Variovorax paradoxus: one gene and its partner. The protein of the gene in region 2 interacts with the protein of the main gene of each other region in a pairwise test. Links are inferred from orthologs where the notes say so. Each region holds a gene or a part of one and is shown on either strand. Other genes may lie near its edges.

The links.
Region 1: the proteins of rplK (region 2) and prmA interact in binary tests that used the Escherichia coli proteins (3 or more experiments, as listed by UniProt). The link is inferred for Variovorax paradoxus from one-to-one orthologs.

The regions. Positions count from the first base shown.
Region 1 is NZ_CP102931.1:5,686,607-5,697,660, reverse strand. The notes cover bases 1-2,882. They hold prmA (50S ribosomal protein L11 methyltransferase), read left to right. Parts: upstream 1-937; coding sequence 938-1,828; downstream 1,829-2,882. Other genes in these bases: NWF24_RS26855 (zinc-ribbon and DUF3426 domain-containing protein), read left to right, coding at 1,881-2,882; accC (acetyl-CoA carboxylase biotin carboxylase subunit), read left to right, coding at 1-922. In the rest of the region: more of NWF24_RS26855, read left to right, coding at 2,883-3,233; NWF24_RS26850 (carbohydrate kinase family protein), read left to right, coding at 3,292-4,194; NWF24_RS26845 (histone H1-like DNA-binding protein), read right to left, coding at 4,288-4,797; NWF24_RS26840 (ribonucleotide-diphosphate reductase subunit beta), read right to left, coding at 4,994-6,220; NWF24_RS26835 (ribonucleoside-diphosphate reductase subunit alpha), read right to left, coding at 6,413-9,328; 1,6-anhydro-N-acetylmuramyl-L-alanine amidase AmpD, read right to left, coding at 9,679-10,278; NWF24_RS26825 (sigma-54-dependent transcriptional regulator), read right to left, coding at 10,265-11,054. UniProt on the Escherichia coli protein: Methylates ribosomal protein L11.
Region 2 is NZ_CP102931.1:6,049,727-6,060,825, forward strand. Bases 655-3,581 are described here. They hold rplK (50S ribosomal protein L11), read right to left. Parts: upstream 2,371-3,581; coding sequence 1,939-2,370; downstream 655-1,938. Other genes in these bases: rplJ (50S ribosomal protein L10), read right to left, coding at 655-994; rplA (50S ribosomal protein L1), read right to left, coding at 1,240-1,938; nusG (transcription termination/antitermination protein NusG), read right to left, coding at 2,514-3,134; secE (preprotein translocase subunit SecE), read right to left, coding at 3,135-3,518. In the rest of the region: rplL (50S ribosomal protein L7/L12), read right to left, coding at 40-414; more of rplJ, read right to left, coding at 458-654; tuf (elongation factor Tu), read right to left, coding at 3,720-4,913; NWF24_RS28445 (uracil-DNA glycosylase), read right to left, coding at 5,444-6,151; indole-3-glycerol phosphate synthase TrpC, read right to left, coding at 6,148-6,948; trpD (anthranilate phosphoribosyltransferase), read right to left, coding at 6,978-8,000; NWF24_RS28460 (LysE family translocator), read right to left, coding at 8,023-8,685; ltaE (low-specificity L-threonine aldolase), read right to left, coding at 8,702-9,760; NWF24_RS28470 (aminodeoxychorismate/anthranilate synthase component II), read right to left, coding at 9,767-10,351; NWF24_RS28475 (GxxExxY protein), read right to left, coding at 10,348-10,740; trpE (anthranilate synthase component I), read right to left, coding at 10,737-11,099. UniProt on the Escherichia coli protein: Forms part of the ribosomal stalk which helps the ribosome interact with GTP-bound translation factors.

The DNA of each region.
Region 1 (11,054 bases), 360 kb from region 2 along the record:
CACCAACAAGCGCATTGCGCGTGCCATCGGCTACCCGGTCATCATCAAGGCGGCGGGCGGCGGCGGTGGTCGCGGCATGCGCGTGGTGCACACCGAGGCGGCTCTGGTCAACGCGATCCAGATGACCAAGGCGGAAGCCGGCGCGGCCTTCAACAATCCGGCCGTGTACATGGAGAAGTTTCTCCAGAACCCGCGCCACATCGAAATCCAGATCCTCGCGGACAAGCACAAGAACGCGGTCTACCTGGGCGAGCGCGACTGCTCCATGCAGCGCCGCCACCAGAAGGTGATCGAGGAATCGCCCGCGCCGGGCATTCCGCGCAAGCTGATCGAGAAGATCGGCGAGCGCTGTGCGGCCGCCTGCAAGAAGATCAACTACCGCGGTGCCGGCACCTTCGAGTTTCTCTACGAGAACGGCGAGTTCTATTTCATTGAAATGAACACGCGCGTGCAGGTGGAGCACCCGGTGACCGAGTTCACCACCGGCATCGACATCGTCAAGACGCAGATCATGGTGGCCGCCGGCGAAAAGCTGCCGTTCACGCAGCGCCAGATCCAGATGCACGGCCACGCCATCGAGTGCCGCATCAATGCCGAAGACGCGTGGAAGTTCACGCCGTCGCCGGGCCGCATCACGATGTGGCACCCGCCGGGTGGTCCGGGCGTTCGCGTCGACTCGCACGCGTACACCAACTACTTCGTGCCACCGAACTACGACTCCATGATCGGCAAGATCATCGTCTACGGCGACACGCGCGAGCAGGCCATGGCCCGCATGCGCACGGCGCTCAACGAAACCGTGATCGAAGGCATCCAGACCAACATCCCGCTGCACCGCGAGTTGATGGTTGATTCCAAGTTCATGACCGGCGGCACCAACATCCACTACTTGGAAGAGTGGCTGGCGGCGCACAAGCGCTGACCGGGGAACGCCGCGATGTTCGAACTCCGCCTGATGGCGCCGGAAGACCGGGTCGAAACGCTCGGCGAAGCGCTCGATGCACTCGATGCATTGAGCGTGTCGGTGGAAGACGCCGACGCGCAGACCGACGCAGAGCAGGCGCTGTTCGGCGAGCCGGGCATGCCGCCGCCGAAGGAAGGCTGGCAGCGTTCGCGCGTGATCGCGCTGTTCCCCGACGAGGCGCTCGCCAAAGAGGCCGCGTCGGTGCTCGCGCTGCAGGATTTCTTCGAAGGCTGCGAGGTGCTCGGCATTGCGCCGGTGCCCGAGCAGGACTGGGTGCGCCTGACGCAATCGCAGTTTGCGCCCGTCGAGATCACGCCCGAGTTCTGGATCGTGCCGACGTGGCATGAGCCACCCGAGCAGGCAAAGCAGGTGATCCGGCTCGATCCAGGTCTGGCCTTCGGCACTGGCACGCATCCCACCACGCGCATGTGCCTGCGGTGGATCGCGACGCGGGGCGACGGTGTGCTGGCTAACCAGCGCGTGCTCGACTACGGCTGCGGCTCCGGCATTCTTGCGATCGGTGCGGCGAAGTTCGGCGCCACCGACATCGACGCCGTCGACATCGACGAAGCCGCGGTTTCGTCGACCCGGCTCAATGCCGAGGCCAACGGCGTCCGGCTGAACGCGGGCCTGCCCGAAGCGGCGAAGGGCCTCTACGACACTGTGCTCGCCAACATCCTGGCCACGCCGCTCAAGGTGCTCGCGCCGTTGCTGCGCAGCCATGTGAAGGCGGGCGGATCGCTGGTGATGGCCGGCATCCTCGAGCGCCAGGCCGATGAATTGAAAGAGGCCTACGCGCCGTACGCGAAGCTCGAAGTCAGCGACACCGAGGACGGCTGGATCCTCATGACCGCGCGCTGCTGAGCCGCCTTGCGCCCCTCCCGTGGCGAGGGCTCGACCCTACAATCGCCCGGTCATGAGTCTCGTCACGCGCTGCCCCGCCTGCACCACCACCTTCAAGGTGGTGCGCGACCAGCTTCGCATCTCTGATGGCTGGGTGCGTTGCGGCCGGTGCAGCCATGTGTTCGACGCCACGCTCGATCTGCACGAGGCACCCGATGGTGCGGCGGCGAATGCGGCGGCGCCGGTGCAGGGTGCTGGCTATATGCCAGGGCTGGTCGAGGCAGCCTCGGAGCCCAAGGGCGCGCCCGAGTTGGAGTCTTCTTCGCCGGCCGAGGATGCGGACTTCTTCGACGATGAGCCCGAGCAGCAGCCTCGGCATGCGCTGCCCCCGGAGGCGCCTGCACCGACACCGGCGTCGCCACCACCGCCTCCAGCAGCGCTTGAGTTCTCGCTGTCATTGCCCGAACACGGCATCGTCGCCGACGAGCCATGGTCCGACCTCGACGTCAGCGAACCCGCGTGGAAGCCTCCACCGAGCACGCTGCCGCCGTTCCCGAACATCGACCTGAACCTCGCGTCGCCGCCGCCCGCGCCACCACCCCCGGCGCCGCCGCTGCCCGTCGCCCCGCGCATCAAGGCAACGCGTGGGCTGATGATCGAGCGCGCGAGCGACGACGGCGCAGAAGGGGAGCGCGAGCAGGAAGAAAAAGACCACGACCAGGTGCAGATGCAGAAGGCGCTGCGCCGTGCCCGCATCAAGTCGGCCAAGATCGCGAGCGCCAAGGCGCGTGAGGAGCGCGCGGCCGCGAAGGCTTCGCCTGTGGTGGTGCAGGCCGAAAGCGAGTCCGACCTTGCGCTCTCCCCGGATTTCGAACTGCCAATAGGGCATCCCTTCGCGGACGACGACGAGCCCTCCGAGAAGGCGACCGGCTTCTGGCAGCGCAAGGGCGTGCGCATCGTGCTGGTCCTGCTGGCGGTGATTGCTGTGCTGCTGCTCATCCTGCAGGTCATCCGCCACGAGCGCGACGGCATTGCCGCGCGCCAGCCCAATCTGCGGCCCGCCTTGGCGGCACTGTGCCAGTACACAGGCTGCGAACTCGCGGCCCTGCGCCAGATCGGCGACATCGTGATCGAAGGCGCGGCCTTCGCGCGCGAGAAGAGCGGCGGCAACGACTACCGTCTGAGCTTCACCCTGCGCAATGGCGCCACCGTGCCGCTCGCAATGCCCGCCGTCGAACTCTCGCTGCTCGACACGCAGGAGCGCGCCGTGGTGCGCCGCGTGCTGTTGCCGGCGGACTACGGTGCACCGACGGTGCTGCAGGCCCGAGCCGACCGCGCGGCCTCGCTGCCACTGACCTTGTCCGCTTCGGAAGCCGCAGCGCTACCGCCGATCGCAGGCTACCGCGTCGAAGCTTTCTATCCCTGAGCGGGGCGCCTGCCTGCACGCGTCCTTTTCCATCCACCATTCAACCAACGGCTCAACCATGGCAGCAGTGATTTGCGGGTCCCTCGCGTTCGACACCATCATGACTTTCGAGGGCCGGTTCGCCGACCAGATTCTTCCGGACCAGCTGCACATCCTCAATGTGTCGTTCCTGGTGCCGACGCTACGGCGTGACTTCGGCGGCTGTGCCGGCAACATCGCCTACAGCCTCAACGCACTGGGCGGCACTGCGCTACCGATGGCCACGCTCGGCAACGACGGCGCTTCGTACCTCGAGCGCATGCGCTCGCTTGGTATCGACACCGAGTTCGTGCGCCAGCTCGACGACACCTTCACCGCGCAGGCGATGATCATGAGCGACGTCGACAACAACCAGATCACCGCCTTCCACCCCGGCGCGATGCAGCAGGCGCACATCACGAAGGTGGCCGCGCGCGACGACATCAAGCTCGGCATCATCGCGCCCGATGGCCGTGACGCGATGCTGCAGCACGCCGAGCAATTCGCCGCCGCAGGCATTCCGTTCGTGTTCGATCCGGGCCAGGGTTTGCCGATGTTCGACGGCGAGGCGCTGCGCCATTTCGTTGATCTCGCGAGCTGGGTGGTGGTGAACGACTACGAAGGCAAGATGCTGTCGCAGCGCACCGGCTGGAGCCTGGCGGAGATCTCGAAGCGCGTGCGCGGCCTGGTGGTCACGCTGGCGTCCGAGGGCTGCGAGATCTGGACTGACGGCGAGCGCGAGCACGTGCCAGGCGTGGTGGCCACCGAAGTGGTCGAGCCCACGGGCTGCGGCGACGCGTGGCGTGGTGCGCTGCTGTTCGGCCTGGAAAAGGGCTGGCCGCTGGCGCAGTGCGCAGCGCTGGGCAACAAGGTCGGCGCGATCAAGATCGCGCAGCGTGGCCCGCAGAACTACGAGATCGACCGCAAGGCCCTGGGCCTCTGATTCGGTCCTCGATCTTCTTCCTGAAGAAGCGCCAATAAAAAAGCCCGACACCGCGAGGTGCCGGGCTTTGCGCCTTCAAGGCCGCTGAGAAGCTCAGGGCTTGCTGGCCGTGGGGAACGGCCAAGCTGCCTGGGGATTCAGCGTCGTTTGCGCCGCAGGGGCAGGCGCTACGGCTGCAGCCTTGGCGGGCGCAGCAGCCTTGGGAGCCTTCTTCGCAGCAGGCTTTTTGGCAGCAGGCTTTTTCGCGGCTTTCTTGGCCGCAGCCTTTTTCGCAGGCGCCTTCTTGGCAGCAGCCTTCTTCGCAGGCGCCTTCTTGGCGGCGGCCTTCTTTGCAGGCGCCTTCTTGGCAGCAGCCTTCTTCGCAGGCGCCTTCTTGGCTACGGCCTTCTTCGCCGGAGCCTTCTTCGCAGCGGCCTTCTTGGCCGGAGCTGCCTTCTTGGCGGCTACCTTCTTCGCCGGAGCCTTCTTCGCAGCGACCTTCTTGGCCGGAGCCTTCTTGGCGGCTACCTTCTTTGCCGGAGCCTTCTTAGCGGCCACAGCCTTCTTTGCCGGAGCCTTCTTTGCAGCGGCTTTCTTAGCCGGCGCTTTCTTTGCAGTTGCCATTTCTATTTCTCCTTGATCAAGTTGAAAAAATCAACCTATTGAAGCACTCCACGCACGTTGGGTAGCGTGAAGCGATTCATGGCGTTGAGATCTGAGCCCCAGCACCATGAACACCTGAGCCCTAGTCCATGCCGCGCTCTTTGGCGCGATCGGTGGCAAGGGCAATTCTTGAATTCATTAATTCTTGTCGAAAGATTCAATCCCAGGAGAGCGCACCACCCGACTGGTACTCGATCACGCGGGTTTCGAAAAAGTTGCGCTCTTTCTTCAGGTCAATCATTTCGCTCATCCAGGGGAACGGATTTTCTTCGTTCGGGAAGAGCGTTTCGAGGCCAATCTGCTGTGCACGCCGGTTGGCGATGTAGCGCAGGTAGCCCTTGAACATGGAGGCGTTCATGCCGAGCACGCCACGTGGCATGGTGTCTTCGGCGTATTTGTATTCGAGCTCGACGGCGCGCATGAAGAGCGCCTTGATCTCGGCCTTGAACTCGGAGGTCCAGAGGCCGGGGTTCTCGAGCTTGAGCTGGTTGATCAGGTCGATGCCGAAGTTGCAGTGCATCGACTCGTCGCGCAGGATGTACTGGTACTGCTCGGCGGCGCCGGTCATCTTGTTCTGGCGGCCCAGCGCAAGAATCTGCGTGAAGCCGACGTAGAAGAACAGGCCTTCCATCAGGCAGGCGAACACGATGAGCGACTTGAGCAGCGTCTGGTCGGTTTCGTGAGTGCCGGTCTTGAAGTGCGGGTCGCTGATGGCGTCGATGAACGGGAGCAGGAACTGGTCCTTCTCACGGATCGATTGCACTTCGTTGTAGGCGTTGAAGATCTCGCTCTCGTCCAGGCCGAGCGACTCGACGATGTACTGGTACGCGTGCGTGTGGATCGCTTCTTCAAAAGCCTGGCGCAGCAGGAACTGGCGGCATTCGGGGGCCGTGATGTGGCGATAGGTGCCCAGCACGATGTTGTTGGCAGCCAGCGAGTCGGCGGTCACGAAGAAGCCGAGGTTGCGCTTGACGATGCGGCGTTCGTCTTCGGTCAGGCCGTTCGGGTCTTTCCAGAGCGCGATGTCGCGCGTCATGTTCACTTCCTGCGGCATCCAGTGGTTGGCGCAGGTGGCGAGGTATTTTTCCCACGCCCACTTGTACTTGAACGGCACCAGCTGGTTGACGTCGGTCTGGCCGTTGATGATGCGCTTGTCGGAAGCCTTGACGCGTTGGGTGACAGCGGGCGTTGCTGCTGCGGCGGCAACCGGACGCACGACTGCGCCGTCATCGAGCGCGCGGAGCGCGGGTTGCGCAATCGACGAAGTCGGAGCGTCCACCGAACGGCCTGCGGGCAAGCCGCTGGTCGATGCGTTGTGGTGCTGCAATCCTTGTTGCATATCCTTTGGTAAGGAGGGCTTGACTTCTTCGTCCCAGGTCAACATAGAAAAATCCAATGCTCAAATTATCGGAGTAACGATGTGAGTTGCAAAGTGCTCGTTCACATCGCACGCCATTTATGTGGTTGTTATGTTGCTCGCATGCATCGCGCGATGTCAGTCAATGCCTTCATTGAGTGAACGTCGCGCGATTTTTTGCATGCACCTCACTGACTCACTGTCGCGAGCATCGACGCGTTATTGGCACGCTTCACAGGTCGGATCGTCCACACCGCAGAACGCGATGTCGGTGGCGGGCATTGCGCTCATCTGTGCCTTCGCTGCAGCAGCGGCGGCTTCGAGTGCGCTCATGCCCGAAGGTGCGTCGTTGCCCGACGACACCGCGTTGAGACGGCCCGATTGCACCGTCGACTTCTCGGCGTGCGTCGCGCTCTGCGTACGCAGGTAGTACGTGGTCTTCAGGCCGCGCAGCCATGCCAGCTTGTAGGTGTCGTCGAGCTTCTTGCCCGATGCGCCGGCCATGTAGATGTTCAGCGACTGCGCCTGGTCGATCCACTTCTGGCGACGCGCAGCGGCTTCGACCAGCCACGTGGTTTCGACTTCGAACGCGGTGGCGTAGAGCGCCTTCACATCCTGCGGCACGCGGTCGATAGGACGCAGCGAACCGTCGAAGTGCTTCAGGTCCATCACCATCACGTCGTCCCACAGGCCCAGGCGCTTCAGGTCGCGCACCAGGTAGTGGTTGATCACGGTGAATTCGCCCGACAGGTTCGACTTGACCGACAGGTTGCCGAAGCAGGGTTCGATCGAAGCGTCCACGCCGATGATGTTCGAGATGGTCGCGGTCGGTGCGATGGCCACGCAGTTCGAATTGCGCATGCCGTCGGCCTTGATCTTCGAGCGCAGCGCGTCCCAGTCGAGGGTGGCCGAGCGGTCGACCTCGACGTAGCCGCCGCGTGCCTTTTCCAGCAGGTCGAGCGAGTCGATCGGCAGGATGCCCTTGTCCCACAGCGAGCCCTTGTAGCTCGAGTACTTGCCGCGTTCGCGCGCCAGGTCGGTCGAGGCCCAGTAGGCGTGGTAGCAGATGGCTTCCATCGACTCGTCGGCGAACTGCACGGCCTCTTGTGAGGCGTACGGAATGCGCAGTTCGTACAGCGCGTCCTGGAAGCCCATCAGGCCCAGGCCGACCGGACGGTGGCGCAGGTTCGAGTCGCGCGCCTTCTTCACGGCGTAGTAGTTGATGTCGATCACGTTGTCGAGCATGCGCATCGCCGTGGAGATCGTCTTCTTCAGCTTTTCCTGGTCGACCTTGCCGTCCTTCAGGTGCTGCAGCAGGTTCACGGAACCCAGGTTGCAGACGGCGGTTTCGGTGTCGCTGGTGTTCAGCGTGATCTCGGTGCAGAGGTTCGACGAGTGCACCACGCCGGCGTGCTGCTGCGGCGAGCGCACGTTGCAGGCGTCCTTGAACGTGATCCAGGGGTGGCCGGTCTCGAACAGCATCGTGAGCATCTTGCGCCACAGGTCGGTCGCCTGGATGGTGCGCGCGGGCTTGATGTCGCCGCGGGCAGCCTTCTCTTCGTAGGCCACGTAGGCCTTCTCGAAGTCGGCGCCGAACAGGTCGTGCAGGTCGGGCACGTTGGAGGGCGAGAAAAGCGTCCAGGTGCCCTTTTCCATCACGCGGCGCATGAACAGGTCGGGGATCCAGTTGGCGGTGTTCATGTCGTGCGTGCGGCGGCGGTCGTCGCCGGTGTTCTTGCGCAGTTCCAGGAACTCCTCGATGTCGAGGTGCCAGGTTTCGAGGTACGTGCAGACAGCGCCCTTGCGCTTGCCGCCCTGGTTCACGGCCACGGCCGTGTCGTTCACCACCTTCAGGAACGGCACCACGCCCTGCGATTCGCCGTTCGTGCCCTTGATGTGGCTGCCGAGCGCGCGCACGCGGGTCCAGTCGTTGCCCAGGCCGCCGGCGAACTTCGACAGCAGCGCGTTTTCCTTGATCGACTCGTAGATGCCGTCGAGGTCGTCGGGCACGGTGGTCAGGTAGCAGCTCGACAGCTGCGAGCGCAGCGTGCCGGCGTTGAACAGCGTGGGCGTGCTCGACATGAAGTCGAACGACGACAGCACTTCGTAGAACTCGATGGCACGGGCTTCGCGGTCGATTTCATTCAGCGACAGGCCCATGGCCACGCGCATGAAGAAGGCCTGCGGCAGCTCGATGCGGGTCTTGCGCACGTGCAGGAAGTAGCGGTCATACAGGGTCTGCAGGCCGAGGTAGTCGAACTGGTTGTCGCGCTCGGCCTTCAGCGCCGCGCCCAGGCGGGGCAGGTCGTACTGCAGCAGCTTCTCGTCGAGCAGGTCGTTGTCCACGCCCTTCTTGATGAACTGCGGGAAGTAGTCGGCGTAGGCGGTGGCACGCTCGGCCGGCATCACTTCGCGGCCGATGATCTCCTTGAAGATCGTGTGCAGCAGCAGGCGCGCGGTGGCGAAGGTGTAGTCGGGGTCTTTCTCGATCAGCGTGCGGGCCGCCAGGATCGAGGCCTTGTAGACCTCGTCGAGCGGCACGCCGTCGTACAGGTTGCGCATCGTCTCGGCGACGATCGGTGCGGACGTGATGCTGTCGCCCAGGTTTTCGCAGGCCGACTCGATCAGGCCCTTGAGTTCGTTCAGGTCAAGGGTGACGAGCTCGCCGTTGTCCAGCACGTGCAGCGCGGGCGTGGCCGGCACGTCTTGCTCGCCCTGCTTCGAGCGCTCCTGCGTGCGGCGTTCGCGGTACAGCACGTAGGCGCGGGCAATTTCGTGGTGGCCGCCGCGCATCAGGCCGAGCTCGACCTGGTCTTGCACGTCTTCGATGTGGAAGGTGCCGCCGCCCGGACGCGAACGCACCAGCGCGCGGATCACGCCCTGCGTGAGCACGTCGACCGTTTCGCGCACGCTGGCCGAAGCCGCGCCCTGGGTGCCGTGCACGGCCAGGAAGGCTTTCATCATCGCGATGGCGATCTTGTTCGGCTCGAAGGGCACGACAGCGCCATTGCGGCGGATGATCTGGTAGTGGGCCAGGTTCTGGCCGGTGGGGGAGCCAGCAGTGTCTCGCTGCTGTTGCGGTGGCGTCGAGGGAACGGCACGCGGGGTCGATTGGGGGTTCAGGGCAGTTTGCATTCGCTTCCTCTCGGTTGGCAATTCTTGTTGGATGGCGGCGCCTGGGCCGGGCGCTGCGCCGGTGTAGATGACCGGACAGGGGACACTATATCTAGGGTGCGGGGGGTGTACAACCCACTAGATGTAGCGTTTTCCTATGGATACAAGGATTGCCGGTATTACTTCCGCCATAGGACACGGTCAGCGATGCCGCTTGAATACTGGCCTATGGTCTCTCAACCCGCATGGGGCTTGGCTTGCAAGCCGATTTGGGCCTGCAGGCCGCATGGTTGCTGAATCGCGCGACTGCTATTTTCGCATTGCTGCGCCGCAAGAGCGACGCATCGCGAGGCGCCGCACGATTGAAAAAATTAGCGCTGCTCCACCTGTGGCGGAAACATCTGTGGATTCCAGCCGAGTTGTTCGCGCAGCAGGCGCCAGTCGAATCCCGCGCCCGGATCCTGTTTGCGGCCCGGCGCGATGTGCTCGTGGCCGGCGATGTGCGCGATCGCGTAGTGCTGCGCGATGGCGGCGCACAGGCTCGCGAGCGTCTCGTATTGCGGCTCTTCGAAGGGCTGGCCTTCGAGGCCTTCGAGTTCGATGCCGACGGAGTCGTCGTTGCAGTTGCCGCGGCCGCGCCACGACGACACGCCGGCATGCCAGGCGCGGTCGTCGCAGCTCACGAACTGCCAGAGTTCGCCGTTGCGGCGCACGTAGAAATGCGAGGACACCTCGAGGCCGCGGATCGACTGGAAGTAGGGGTGCGCGTCCCAGTCGAGCTGATTGGTGAACAGCTGCTGCACCGCGTCGCCGCCGTATTCACCGGGCGGCAGGCTGATCGAGTGCAGCACGATGAGGTCGGTCTGCGCGCCCGCGGGGCGGGGCCCGAAGTTCGGCGAGTGCAGCGCCTTCGCGAAGCGGTACCAGCCGGCTTGCCAGAGTCCGCCGTCGTTGGCTTCAGTCGTCGACATGGCTGCTCGCGCCGTCATCGCCGTTGGGCGTGGTGATGCCCAGTCGCGCGATACGGTAGCGGATCTGGCGCAGGCTCATGCCGAGCCGCGCGGCGGCCGCGGTGCGGTTGAAGCCGCTCTCGTGCAGCGCGCGCACGAGGATCTCGCGCTCCTGCTGATCGAGATAGGCCTGCAGGTCGGAGGGCAGCGGCGGCGGTGCGGCCTTGGGCGGCGCGACCGGCGCGCTCGGAAGTGGAGCCAGCGCGACAGGCGCGTCGGTGACGGGCGACAGCGGCGCTGGCGCGGACGCCGCGGCTTCGGCCGCAGCAGTGAAACCGCCCATCAGGTCGAGATGAAGTTCGTCGCCGTCGTTCAGTGCCACCGCGCGGTGCAGCAGGTTTTCGAGCTCGCGCACGTTGCCGTTCAACGGATGCTGCGCGAGGCGGCGCAGCAGTTCGTCCGACAGATGCGGCACGGGCAGCCCGCCGTCTTGTGCGATGCGCGAGAGCAGCGCGGTGCACAGCGCGGGCAGGTCCTCACGACGGTCGCGCAGCGCGGGCACGGCGATCTCGATCACGTTGAGGCGGTAGAAAAGATCCTGGCGGAAGCGGCCAGCCTGCACTTCGGCGTGCAAGTCTTTATGGGTGGCGCTGACGATGCGCACGTCGACAGTTTCTTCCTGCGTCGAGCCGATCGAGCGCACGCTGCGCTCCTGGATCGCGCGCAGCAGCTTCGACTGCATCGCCAGCGGCAGATCGCCGATTTCGTCGAGAAACAGCGTGCCGCCGCGCGCGGCC
Region 2 (11,099 bases):
GGCCTTTTCAGGCACCTCCAGCCCTCCAGGGGGTCTGAATTACTTCAGTTCCACCTTGGCGCCGGCTTCTTCCAGCTTCTTCTTGGCAGCGTCAGCGTCAGCCTTCGACAGGCCTTCCTTGACAGCCTTGGGAGCGGCTTCCACCAGGTCCTTGGCTTCCTTGAGGCCCAGGCCGGTGATTTCGCGCACAGCCTTGATGACCGACACCTTGTTCGCGCCGACATCAGCCAGCACGACATTGAATTCGGTCTTTTCTTCGACCACAGCAGCGGCAGCGCCACCACCGGCGGCCGGGGCCGACATTGCAGCGGCGCTCACGCCGAACTTCTCTTCGATGGCTTTCACCAGGTCGTTGAGTTCCAGGACCGTCATGCTGTCGAGCGCGGTCAGAAATGCGTCTTTATCGAATGCCATTTTTGTTTCCTAACAATTGGGTTGAATATTTCAAACGCGAGGCTCAGGCGGCCTGCGCTTCTGCCGGTGCATCGGCAACAGGTGCAGCTTCGCCACCACCGCGCTTCTCGGCCAGCGCCGCGAGCACGCGGGCGGTACGAGAGATCGGGGATTGCATCAAGCCCAGCAATTGCGCCAGCAGCACTTCCTTCGAAGGGATGTTGGCCAGTTGCTTCACGCCGTCGACGTCCAGGGCCTTGCCACCGAAGGCGCCGCCGCGAATGACCAGCTTGTCGTTGGTCTTCGCGAAATCGGCCACCACCTTAGCGGCGGCCACAGCGTCTTCGGAGAAGCCGTAGATCAGCGGACCGGTCATCTGGTCGCCAACAATCTCAAACGGGCTACCAGCGACAGCACGGCGGGCCAGGGTGTTCTTCAGAACACTCAGGCTCACACCCTTGCTGCGCGCTTCGTTGCGCAGTTTGGTCATATCGGCCACCGTGATGCCACGGTATTCCGCCATCACGAGCGTTTGAGCTTTTGCGGCGAGGCTGGTCACATCACTGATGACCGCTTCTTTCTCACTGCGATTCAGACTCAAGGTCTACTCCTTTTAATGCGATCTTCGGCCGGGGCCTGGGATCGCGCTTCATGCAGCGACCAACTGTTTCGGAACAAAAATCAAATTCCTTGCAGCGGGATCGCCATCTGCGCTGATTGCCTGACGGGAAGGTCCGGCGATTAAGTGCAGCACCCTGCACACCAGCGGTCTTGGATGGCCCGCGGCAACCGAAGCCGCCGCGACCCACCACATTCGCCCCACCCTTTCGGGCAGAGCAAATCTCTTTAGCTCGCCGAGATGGTTTGCGTGTCCACGCGGACACCCAGACCCATGGTCGACGACACAGCCACCTTGCGCAGGTACACGCCCTTGCTGGTCGCGGGCTTGGCCTTGACCAAAGCGTCGATCAGCGCGGCGAGGTTGCCCTGCAGCTTGTCGTTGTCGAACGAGCGACGGCCGATCGTGCCGTGCACGATGCCGGCCTTGTCGACGCGGAACTGAACCTGGCCAGCCTTGGCGTTCTTCACGGCCGTGGCGACGTCCGGGGTCACCGTGCCAACCTTCGGGTTGGGCATCAGGCCGCGCGGGCCGAGGATCTGGCCGAGCGTACCGACGACGCGCATGGCGTCAGGGGCGGCGATCACGACGTCGAAAGGCATGTCGCCAGCCTTGACCATGGCAGCCAGGTCGTCCATGCCGACGATGTCGGCACCGGCGGCCTTGGCTTCTTCAGCCTTGGCGCCTTGGGCGAACACGGCGACGCGCTTGGTCTTGCCAGTGCCGTTGGGCAGCACGACGGCGCCACGCACAACCTGGTCCGACTTCTTCGCATCGATGCCGAGCTGCACGGCCACGTCGATCGATTCGTCGAACTTGGCGGTGGCGGCTTCCTTGACGATGGTGATCGCGTCAACCAGCGGGTACAGCTTGTTGCTGTCGACCTTGCCTTCGAGCGACTTCTGCTTCTTGGTGATCTTGGACATTTACACGCCCTCCACATTCACGCCCATCGAGCGGGCCGAGCCGGCGATGGTACGAACTGCTGCGTCGAGGTCGGCGGCAGTCAGGTCCTTCATCTTGGCCTTGGCGATTTCTTCGAGCTGAGCGCGCGTGATCTTGCCAACCTTGTCGGTGTGCGGACGGGCCGAGCCCTTTTCCAGCTTGATGGCCTTCTTGATCAAGGTGATCGCCGGGGGCGTCTTGATGATGAAGGTGAAGCTCTTGTCAGCGAACGCGGTGATGACCACCGGCAGCGGCAGACCCGGCTCGACGCCTTGGGTTTGCGCGTTGAACGCCTTGCAGAACTCCATGATGTTCAGACCGCGCTGACCGAGTGCGGGACCGATCGGCGGGGACGGGTTGGCCTTACCAGCTGGCACTTGCAGCTTGATGAAGCCGACGATTTTTTTCGCCATGCTATTTGCTCCTTGCGGGTGATATCGCCTTGGCTTGCGGCCGCGGCTCCCCGGGGTTAAACGACTCTTCGATCAAGGCCGCGCGCCGAGTCGGACAACGCGCAGCCGGAAACAGTAACGCCGACCCGAAGGCCGGCGGGGCGTCAGGTCTTCTCGACCTGGCTGAATTCGAGTTCCACAGGTGTCGCGCGGCCGAAAATCATGACCGACACGCTCACCTTGCTCTTCTCGTAGTTGACTTCTTCGACAGTGCCGTTGAAATCGGTGAACGGGCCTTCCTTGACGCGCACGAATTCGCCAACGGTGAACTCGACCTTGTGACGCGGCTTCTCGGTGCCCTGCTGCATCTGGCTGACGATGTCCTCGACCTCTTTCTGCGAGATCGGGGCCGGACGGTTCTTGGCGCCGCCCACGAAACCCGTCACCTTGTTGGTGTGCTTCACCAGGTGCCAGCTCTCGTCGTCCATGATCATTTCGACCAGCACGTAGCCCGGGAAGAAGCGACGCTCGGTGGTGCGCTTCTGGCCGTTCTTGATCTCGACCACTTCTTCGGTCGGAACCAGGATGCGGCCGAACTTGTCCTGCATGCCGGCGCGATTGATGCGCTCGGTGATGTTGCGCTCGACGGCCTTCTCCATGCCCGAATAGGCATGCACCACGTACCAACGCAGATCTGGGTTGGCGGCGGGAGCCAGCACCGAGGTGTTTTCTTCCTCTGGTGCGCCCGGCGTGGTTTCAACTGCATTCACTGGATCAGCGGTCATTTATTTTCTCCAGCCCAGAATGAGGTCGAAAAACACCCATTCGAGCGTCTTGTCGGTGAGCCAGAGGAAGACGGACATGATCGCCACGAAGGCGAACACATAAGCCGTCATCTGCATCGCTTCCTTGCGGGTCGGCCAGACGACCTTCTTGACCTCGCGCCACGAGTCGCGACCGAAGGCCCACAACTGACGGCCATTCTCCGAACTGCCGAAGGCAGCCACCGCCGCGGCCAAGCCAACCAGCAGCGCAGCCCATTGCACCAGCGAGCCTTGGCGCGACAGCAGATAGAACGCCACGATAGCGCCCACTGCCAGCACGACAGCCACGGCCAGTTTGGCCTTGTCAGCGCCGGTGCTCACGGTTTCGATTTGAGAAGTGGCCATGTTTGGCTGATTTCCTGTGACCCTGAGGCCTTCAATTCAATGCGTCTCTTGAGACGCCGAAGCCCGTCGGGACGCGACGGGCTTTTTTCGGAGTGCCACCTAAGTGGCAGGGGCAGTAGGAATCGAACCTACAACCTTCGGTTTTGGAGACCGACGCTCTGCCAATTGAGCTATACCCCTCCGGTACTCTTTGCGCCCGACTTAGATGTCGAGGATCTTGGCCACGACGCCCGAACCCACGGTACGGCCGCCTTCACGGATGGCGAAGCGCAGGCCTTCTTCCATCGCGATCGGGTTGATCAGCTTGACGGTGATGCTGACGTTGTCGCCAGGCATGACCATTTCCTTGTCCTTGGGCAGCTCGATCGCGCCGGTCACGTCCGTCGTGCGGAAGTAGAACTGCGGACGGTAGTTGTTGAAGAACGGCGTGTGACGGCCGCCTTCGTCCTTCGACAGAACGTACACCTCGGCGGTGAAGTGCGTGTGCGGCTTGATCGAGCCGGGCTTGCACAGCACTTGGCCGCGCTCGACTTCTTCGCGCTTCGTGCCGCGCAGCAGCACGCCGACGTTGTCGCCAGCCTGACCCTGGTCCAGCAGCTTGCGGAACATTTCCACGCCGGTGCAGGTGGTCTTGACCGTCGGGCGGATGCCCACGATTTCGATTTCTTCACCAACCTTGATCACGCCGCGCTCGACAGCGCCGGTCACCACGGTGCCGCGACCCGAGATCGAGAACACGTCTTCCACGGGCATCAGGAACGTGCCGTCCACGGCGCGCTCGGGCGTCGGGATGTACGTGTCCAGGGCTTCGGCCAGCTTCATGATGGCGCCTTCACCCAGTTCGCCCTTGTCGCCTTCCAGGGCGAGCTTGGCCGAGCCGTGGATGATCGGGGTGTCGTCGCCGGGGAACTCGTACTTGTCGAGGAGTTCGCGAACTTCCATTTCGACCAGTTCAAGCAGTTCCTTGTCGTCGACCATGTCGCACTTGTTCAGGAACACGATGATGTAGCCCACGCCCACCTGGCGAGCCAGCAGGATGTGTTCACGGGTCTGGGGCATCGGGCCGTCAGCGGCCGAGCACACCAGGATGGCGCCGTCCATTTGAGCGGCGCCGGTGATCATGTTCTTCACGTAGTCGGCGTGGCCGGGGCAGTCGACGTGTGCGTAGTGGCGATTGGCCGTTTCGTACTCGACGTGCGCGGTGTTGATCGTGATGCCGCGGGCCTTTTCTTCAGGCGCAGCGTCGATCTGGTCGTAGGCCTTGGCTTCGCCGCCGAACTTGGCCGACAGAACCGTTGCGATCGCAGCCGTCAGCGTCGTCTTGCCGTGGTCAACGTGACCGATCGTGCCCACGTTCACGTGCGGCTTGGTGCGGGTGAATTTACCTTTTGCCATTTTTCGACTCCGAAAAAAACGTTTCCAACGTATGCAGATGGGTTGCAAAGCTGCCGTTGCAACCCCCAAAAAACTGGTGCCCTTTGCGGGAATCGGACCCGCGACCTCTCCCTTACCAAGGGAGTGCTCTACCACTGAGCCAAAAGGGCATTTGTAACAAAGTTACGAATTCACATCGCCTCAACAATGAACCGAGTCTCTGGAGCGGGAGACGGGAATCGAACCCGCGTCATCAGCTTGGAAGGCTGGGGTTCTACCATTGAACTACTCCCGCATCGGGGGCACCCAAGGCACCCAAAGCGCGAAATCCAATCGCTCTTAGAAACCAAATTCATCGCTGGTGGAGAGGGCTGGATTCGAACCAGCGTACTCGTAAGAGGGCAGATTTACAGTCTGCTGCCATTAACCACTCGGCCACCTCTCCGGCGAACCTCGAAATATAGCACGGTTTTGTGACTACTCAGAAATCCAAGCATCCAGAAGATGCGGGGAAACTGCTCGAGGCGTGAGCCCACGATTATCGCCCAACTTCACCCCTCCGCCCGCTGGGCCTCCCGCCACGCACGCGCTTCGCCGAAGTGGCCGCAGCCGATGAATGGCACGGGCGGGCGCAACGCCGAAAGAGGCGACGGATGATTCGACATCAGCACCTTATGGCGCTTAACGTCGATCAACGCCCGCTTACTCTGCGCGTGCGAGCCCCACAGCATAAAAACAACAGGCTTAGCCCCGTCTGAGACATGGCGGATGACGGCATCCGTCAGCACCTCCCAGCCACGGCCGGAATGGCTGGCCGGCTGCGCTTCCTCGACTGTCAGGCAGGTGTTGAGCAGCAGCACGCCATGCGTCGCCCACTTCACCAGGCTGCCACCCGGATTCGGGAACGACGGCGGCGGTGTGCCCAGATCACGCTGGAGTTCCTTGAAGATGTTGCGCAACGAAGGCGGCAACGCCACGCCGGGCGCCACGGAAAACGCCAGCCCCTCGGCCTGGCCGCGCCCGTGGTACGGGTCCTGGCCCAGGATCACCACGCGCACGTCTTCCGGCGGCGTGAGTTCCAGCGCCCTCAGCGGCTGGGGCGGAAAGATCACCGCTCCCGCATCGAGACGTTCGCGCAGAAAGCCCAGCAGCTTTTGTCCCACGACACCGCCAAAGAAATCGTCAACCAGTGGCTGCCAGCCAGGCGCCACCAGCCAGTCGGCAGGATCGCTGCTCGGCAGCTGATCGGGCCGGCTCATTTGAACAACGCAGCGAGGGCCTCGCCGGGTTCCTTGGCGCGCATGAACGCTTCGCCGACCAGGAAGGCGTTGACGCCGGCCGCGCGAAGCGTGGCGACGTTTTCGCGCGTGCCGATGCCCGACTCGGTCACAGGCAAACGATCGGCCGGCAGCTTCGGCAGCAAGTCGATGGTCGCCTGGATCGACACCTCGAAATTGCGCAGATTGCGGTTGTTGACCCCGATCAGCGCCGTCTTCAGCCTGAGCGCACGATCGAGCTCAGCCGCGTCGTGCACTTCCACGAGCACCGCCATGCCCAGCCCGTGCGCAATGGCTTCGTAGTCCTTCATCTGCGCATCGTCGAGGCAAGCGGCGATCAACAAGATGGCATCGGCGCCCATCGCGCGCGATTCATACACCTGGTACGCATCGACGATGAAGTCCTTGCGCAGCACCGGCAGGTCGCACGAGGCGCGTGCTTGCTTGAGATAGTCCACGCCGCCCTGGAAGAACTGCTTGTCGGTCAGCACCGACAGGCAGGCTGCACTGATCTCGCCGTCGCCTTCGGCGTAGCTCTGGGCGATATCGGCCGGAATGAAGTCTTCGCGCAGCACGCCCTTGCTTGGGCTGGCTTTCTTGACTTCGGCGATCACCGCGGCCTGGCCGGCGGCGATCTTGGCGCGCAGCGCGCCTTCGAAGTCGCGCGTCAGCACGCGGCTCTCGGCATCGAAGCGCACGGCCTCGAGCGGCGCGCGCTTCAGGGCCGCAGCCACTTCCTGGTGCTTGACGGCAACGATCTTGTCGAGGATGTCGGACATAACTTCTGGGGTTTCCGGTTTCTTGAAACTCAGACGGCCGTGGAGGCCTTGATCAGCTCGGCCAGCTTGGCCTTCGCCGCACCCGAGGCGATGGCGCTGCGCGAGCGCTCCACCCCCGCTTGCACTGAATCGACCACGTTCGCCGCATACAACGCCGCGCCTGCATTCAGCAGCACGATGTCGAGCGCGGGACCGGCCTGATTGTCGAGTACACCAAGAAGCATCGCCTTCGACTGCTCGGGCGTTTCCACGCGCAGCGCGCGGTTGCTCGACATCTGGAAGCCGAAGTCCTCCGGGTGCAGCTCGTACTCGCGGATCTCGCCATCCTTCAACTCGCCCACCATGGTGGCGGCACCGAGCGAAATCTCGTCCATGCCGTCACGCCCGTAGACCACCACCGCATGCTCGGCGCCGAGCCGCTGCAGCGCACGCACCTGGATGCCCACGAGGTCGGGATGGAACACGCCCATCAGGATGTTCGGCGCGCCAGCCGGATTGGTCAGCGGCCCGAGGATGTTGAAGATGGTCTTGATGCCGAGCTCTTTTCGCACCGGCGCGACGTTCTTCATCGCCGGGTGATGGTTCGGCGCGAACATGAAGCCGATGCCGCACTCCTCGATCGAGCGCGCGATCTGCTCGGGCTTGAGGTTGATGTTCACGCCCAGCGACTCCAGCACGTCGGCGCTGCCCGACTTGCTCGACACGCTGCGCCCGCCGTGCTTGCTCACCTTGGCGCCCGCCGCGGCCGCCACGAACATCGAGCAGGTCGAGATGTTGAAGGTGTGCGAGCCGTCGCCGCCTGTGCCGACGATGTCCACGAGGTGCGTCGTGTCCGCGACGGGCACCTTGGTCGACACCTCGCGCATCACCTGCGCGGCGGCGGTGATCTCGCCGATGGTTTCCTTCTTCACGCGCAGGCCGGTGATCAGCGCGGCCATCATCACGGGCGAGCACTCGCCGCTCATGATGAGGCGCACGATGTGCAGCATCTCGTCGTGGAAGACTTCGCGGTGTTCGATGGTGCGCTGCAGCGCTTCCTGGGGGGTGATCATGAAAAGTCTCCTCGAGGGTGAATCAGCGGCCGACGCGAAAGGCGGGCGCGTCGGTGAACGCGAGCTTGAGGCCGAAGCCGATGAAAAGCACGCCGGCGGCGCGGTCGAGCCAGTGCATGCCCTTCTGCACGGCGCTGCGATGCGCCATCCAGCCTGCGGCCAAGGCCCATCCCACATTGACGGGAATGGCGTTGAGGTTGAACAGCACGCCCAGCAGCACGAAGTACAGGGCCTTGTTGTCGGCACCGGGTGCAATGAATTGCGGCACGAAGGCCAGGAAGAACAGCGCGACCTTGGGGTTCAGCACGTTCGTCCAGAAGCCCCCGAAAAAGATCGCCTTGAGACTGCGCTCCCCGCCCGCATCGGCCGCCGCCTTGTCGAGATCCGCAGGCGGCGCCGCGCGCGACAGCAGCATGCGCACGCCCAGATACAGCAGGTACGCCGCGCCGATGTACTTGAGCACGGTGAAGGCCGCCGCCGATGTCGCCATCAGGGTGCCGACGCCGACTGCGGCGGCAAAGATGTGAACGAAGCAGCCGGCCGTGATGCCGAGCCCCGCCACGATGCCGGCGCGCACGCCGCAGCGCAGCGAATTCGTCACGACGTACAGCACGTCGGGCCCAGGCGTGAGGTTCAGCAGCCAGCCGGCGGCGATGAAAGCGAGCAGATGGGGAAGATCAGGCATCGCGCGCTCGCGGGGCTCAGGCGTTGAAGAAGGCGCGGATCGCGGCGACGGCCCGGTCGACGCCGGCGGCATCGACGTCGAGGTGCGTCACGAAGCGCAAGCGGTAAAGCCCCGTCGCCAGGATGCCCTGCTGGTTCAGGCTCGCGATCAGCTCCGATGAACGCGCCTGCGCAGCCCCGGTGAGATCCGCGAACACGATATTCGTGTGCGGCGCCTCGACCGTCAGGCCCTCGATGCCTTCGAGTCCTTGTGCAAGCCGCTGTGCCAATGCATGGTCGTCGGCCAGGCGATCGATGTGGTGATCGAGCGCATGCGATGCAGCCGCAGTCAGCAGCCCGGCCTGCCGCATGCCGCCGCCTGCCATCTTGCGAATGCGATGTGCGCGTGCAATGAATTCACGCGACCCCACCAGCGCCGAGCCGATGGGTGCACCAAGCCCCTTGCTGAAGCACACCGACACGCTGTCGAAGCACTGCGCGATGCGGCGCGCCTCCGCGCGGATGTCGCTACGCTTGTTCAACGCTGCCTGCGCGGTCGCAGCATTGAAGAGCCGTGCGCCGTCCAGATGCCGCTGCAGCCCCTTGCTCTTCGCCAGGTCGGTCGCAGCCTGCACGTAGTCGAAGGGCAGCAGCTTGCCGCCCAGCGTGTTCTCCAGCGCCAGCAGCCGAGTGCGCGCGAAATGCGCGTCATCGGGCTTGACGGCCGCCTCGATCTGCGCCAGCGGCAGCGTGCCGTCGGGTGCATGGTCGAGCGGCTGAGGCTGCACGCTGCCGAACACCGCCGCGCCGCCACCTTCCCATCGATAGCAGTGCGCCTGCTGGCCGACGATGTATTCGTCGCCACGGCCGCAGTGCGAAAGAATCGCGCACAGGTTGCTCTGCGTGCCCGTGGGCACGAACAGCGCAGCCTCGAAGCCCAGCATCGCGGCAATCTTTTCCTGCAGCGCGTTCACGCTCGGATCGGTGCCGAAGACGTCGTCCCCCAGCGGCGCCGCCATCATGGCCTCCCGCATCGCGGGCGTGGGTTGCGTGACGGTGTCGCTGCGCAGGTCGACGAGGGAGGTGCGATCGGTCATGGCGGCTCAGTCCAGGAAGTTCTTGAGCATCGCGTGGCCATGCTCGGTGAGGATCGATTCGGGATGAAACTGCACGCCTTCGATGCGCACGTCATGCGCGAACCCGGTGTGCCGCACCCCCATGATCTCGCCGTCGTCGGTCCAGGCAGTGACAGCCAGTGCCTTCGGGCAGCTCTCCCGCTCGATGGAAAGCGAGTGGTAGCGATTGACGATGAACTTCTCGGGCAGCCCCGCGAACACGCCTTCTTGCGTGGTCGTGATCTCGCTGGTCTTGCCATGCATGAGCTGCTGCGCGCGCACGATCTTGCCGCCGAAGGCCGCGCCGATGGCCTGGTGGCCCAGGCACACGCCAAGAATGGGCAGCTTGCCCGCAAAGGCCTCGATGGCCGCCACCGAAACACCCGCTTCCGCCGGCGAACACGGCCCGGGCGACACCACCAGCCGCGTCACGCCGGAGGCGATCAGCTCGCCGATCTGCGCCACCGTGATCTCGTCGTTGCGGTGCACCTGCACGTCCGCCCCCAGCTCGCCGAAGTACTGGACGATGTTGTAGGTGAAGGAGTCGTAGTTGTCGATCATCAGCAGTTTCATGGCTTGCTCACAATCCGGTGCACGCCCTTGACGACGGGGAACACGTTGAAGTTGATCAGAAGGCCCAGCTTGAGGCCCGACAGGCGCAGCGCGGCCAGCACCTGCGCGCGATGCAGGTCGGTCAGCACGTCGACCGCCTTGAGTTCGACGATGACCGATTGCTCGATCACGAAGCCCGCACGGTACACCTCGCCGAGCGAGCGCCCCTTGTAGCTGGCCGACAGCGCCACGTCGCGCGTGAAGCCGATCTCCCGCTCGGCGAGCTCGATGGCCAGCGCAGCCGCATAGGCCCCTTCGTCGAGCCCCGTGCCGAGCACGCGCTGCACCTCGACGGCCGCGCCGATGATCTCGTGCGAGAAGTCGTTCTGAATATCGGGTGCGGTGCTCATTCCAGGCCTTCCTCGACCAGTTCGGCGGCACGCAGAAGCGCGCGCGCCTTGGCTTCAGTTTCTTTCCACTCCAGCTCGGGCACCGAGTCGGCCACCACGCCAGCCGCGGCCTGCACGTGCAGCATCTGGTCCTTCACGATGCCGGTACGAATGGCAATGGCCACGTCCATGTCGCCCGCGTAGCTGATGTAGCCGCATGCGCCGCCATACAGCCCGCGCTTGGTGAGCTCCAGCTGGTCGATGAGCTCCATCGCATGCACTTTCGGCGCACCGGTCAGCGTGCCCGCCGGGAACGTGGCCTTCAGCACGTCGATGGCGGTCATGCCGTCCTTCAGCGTGCCTTCGACGTTGCTCACGAT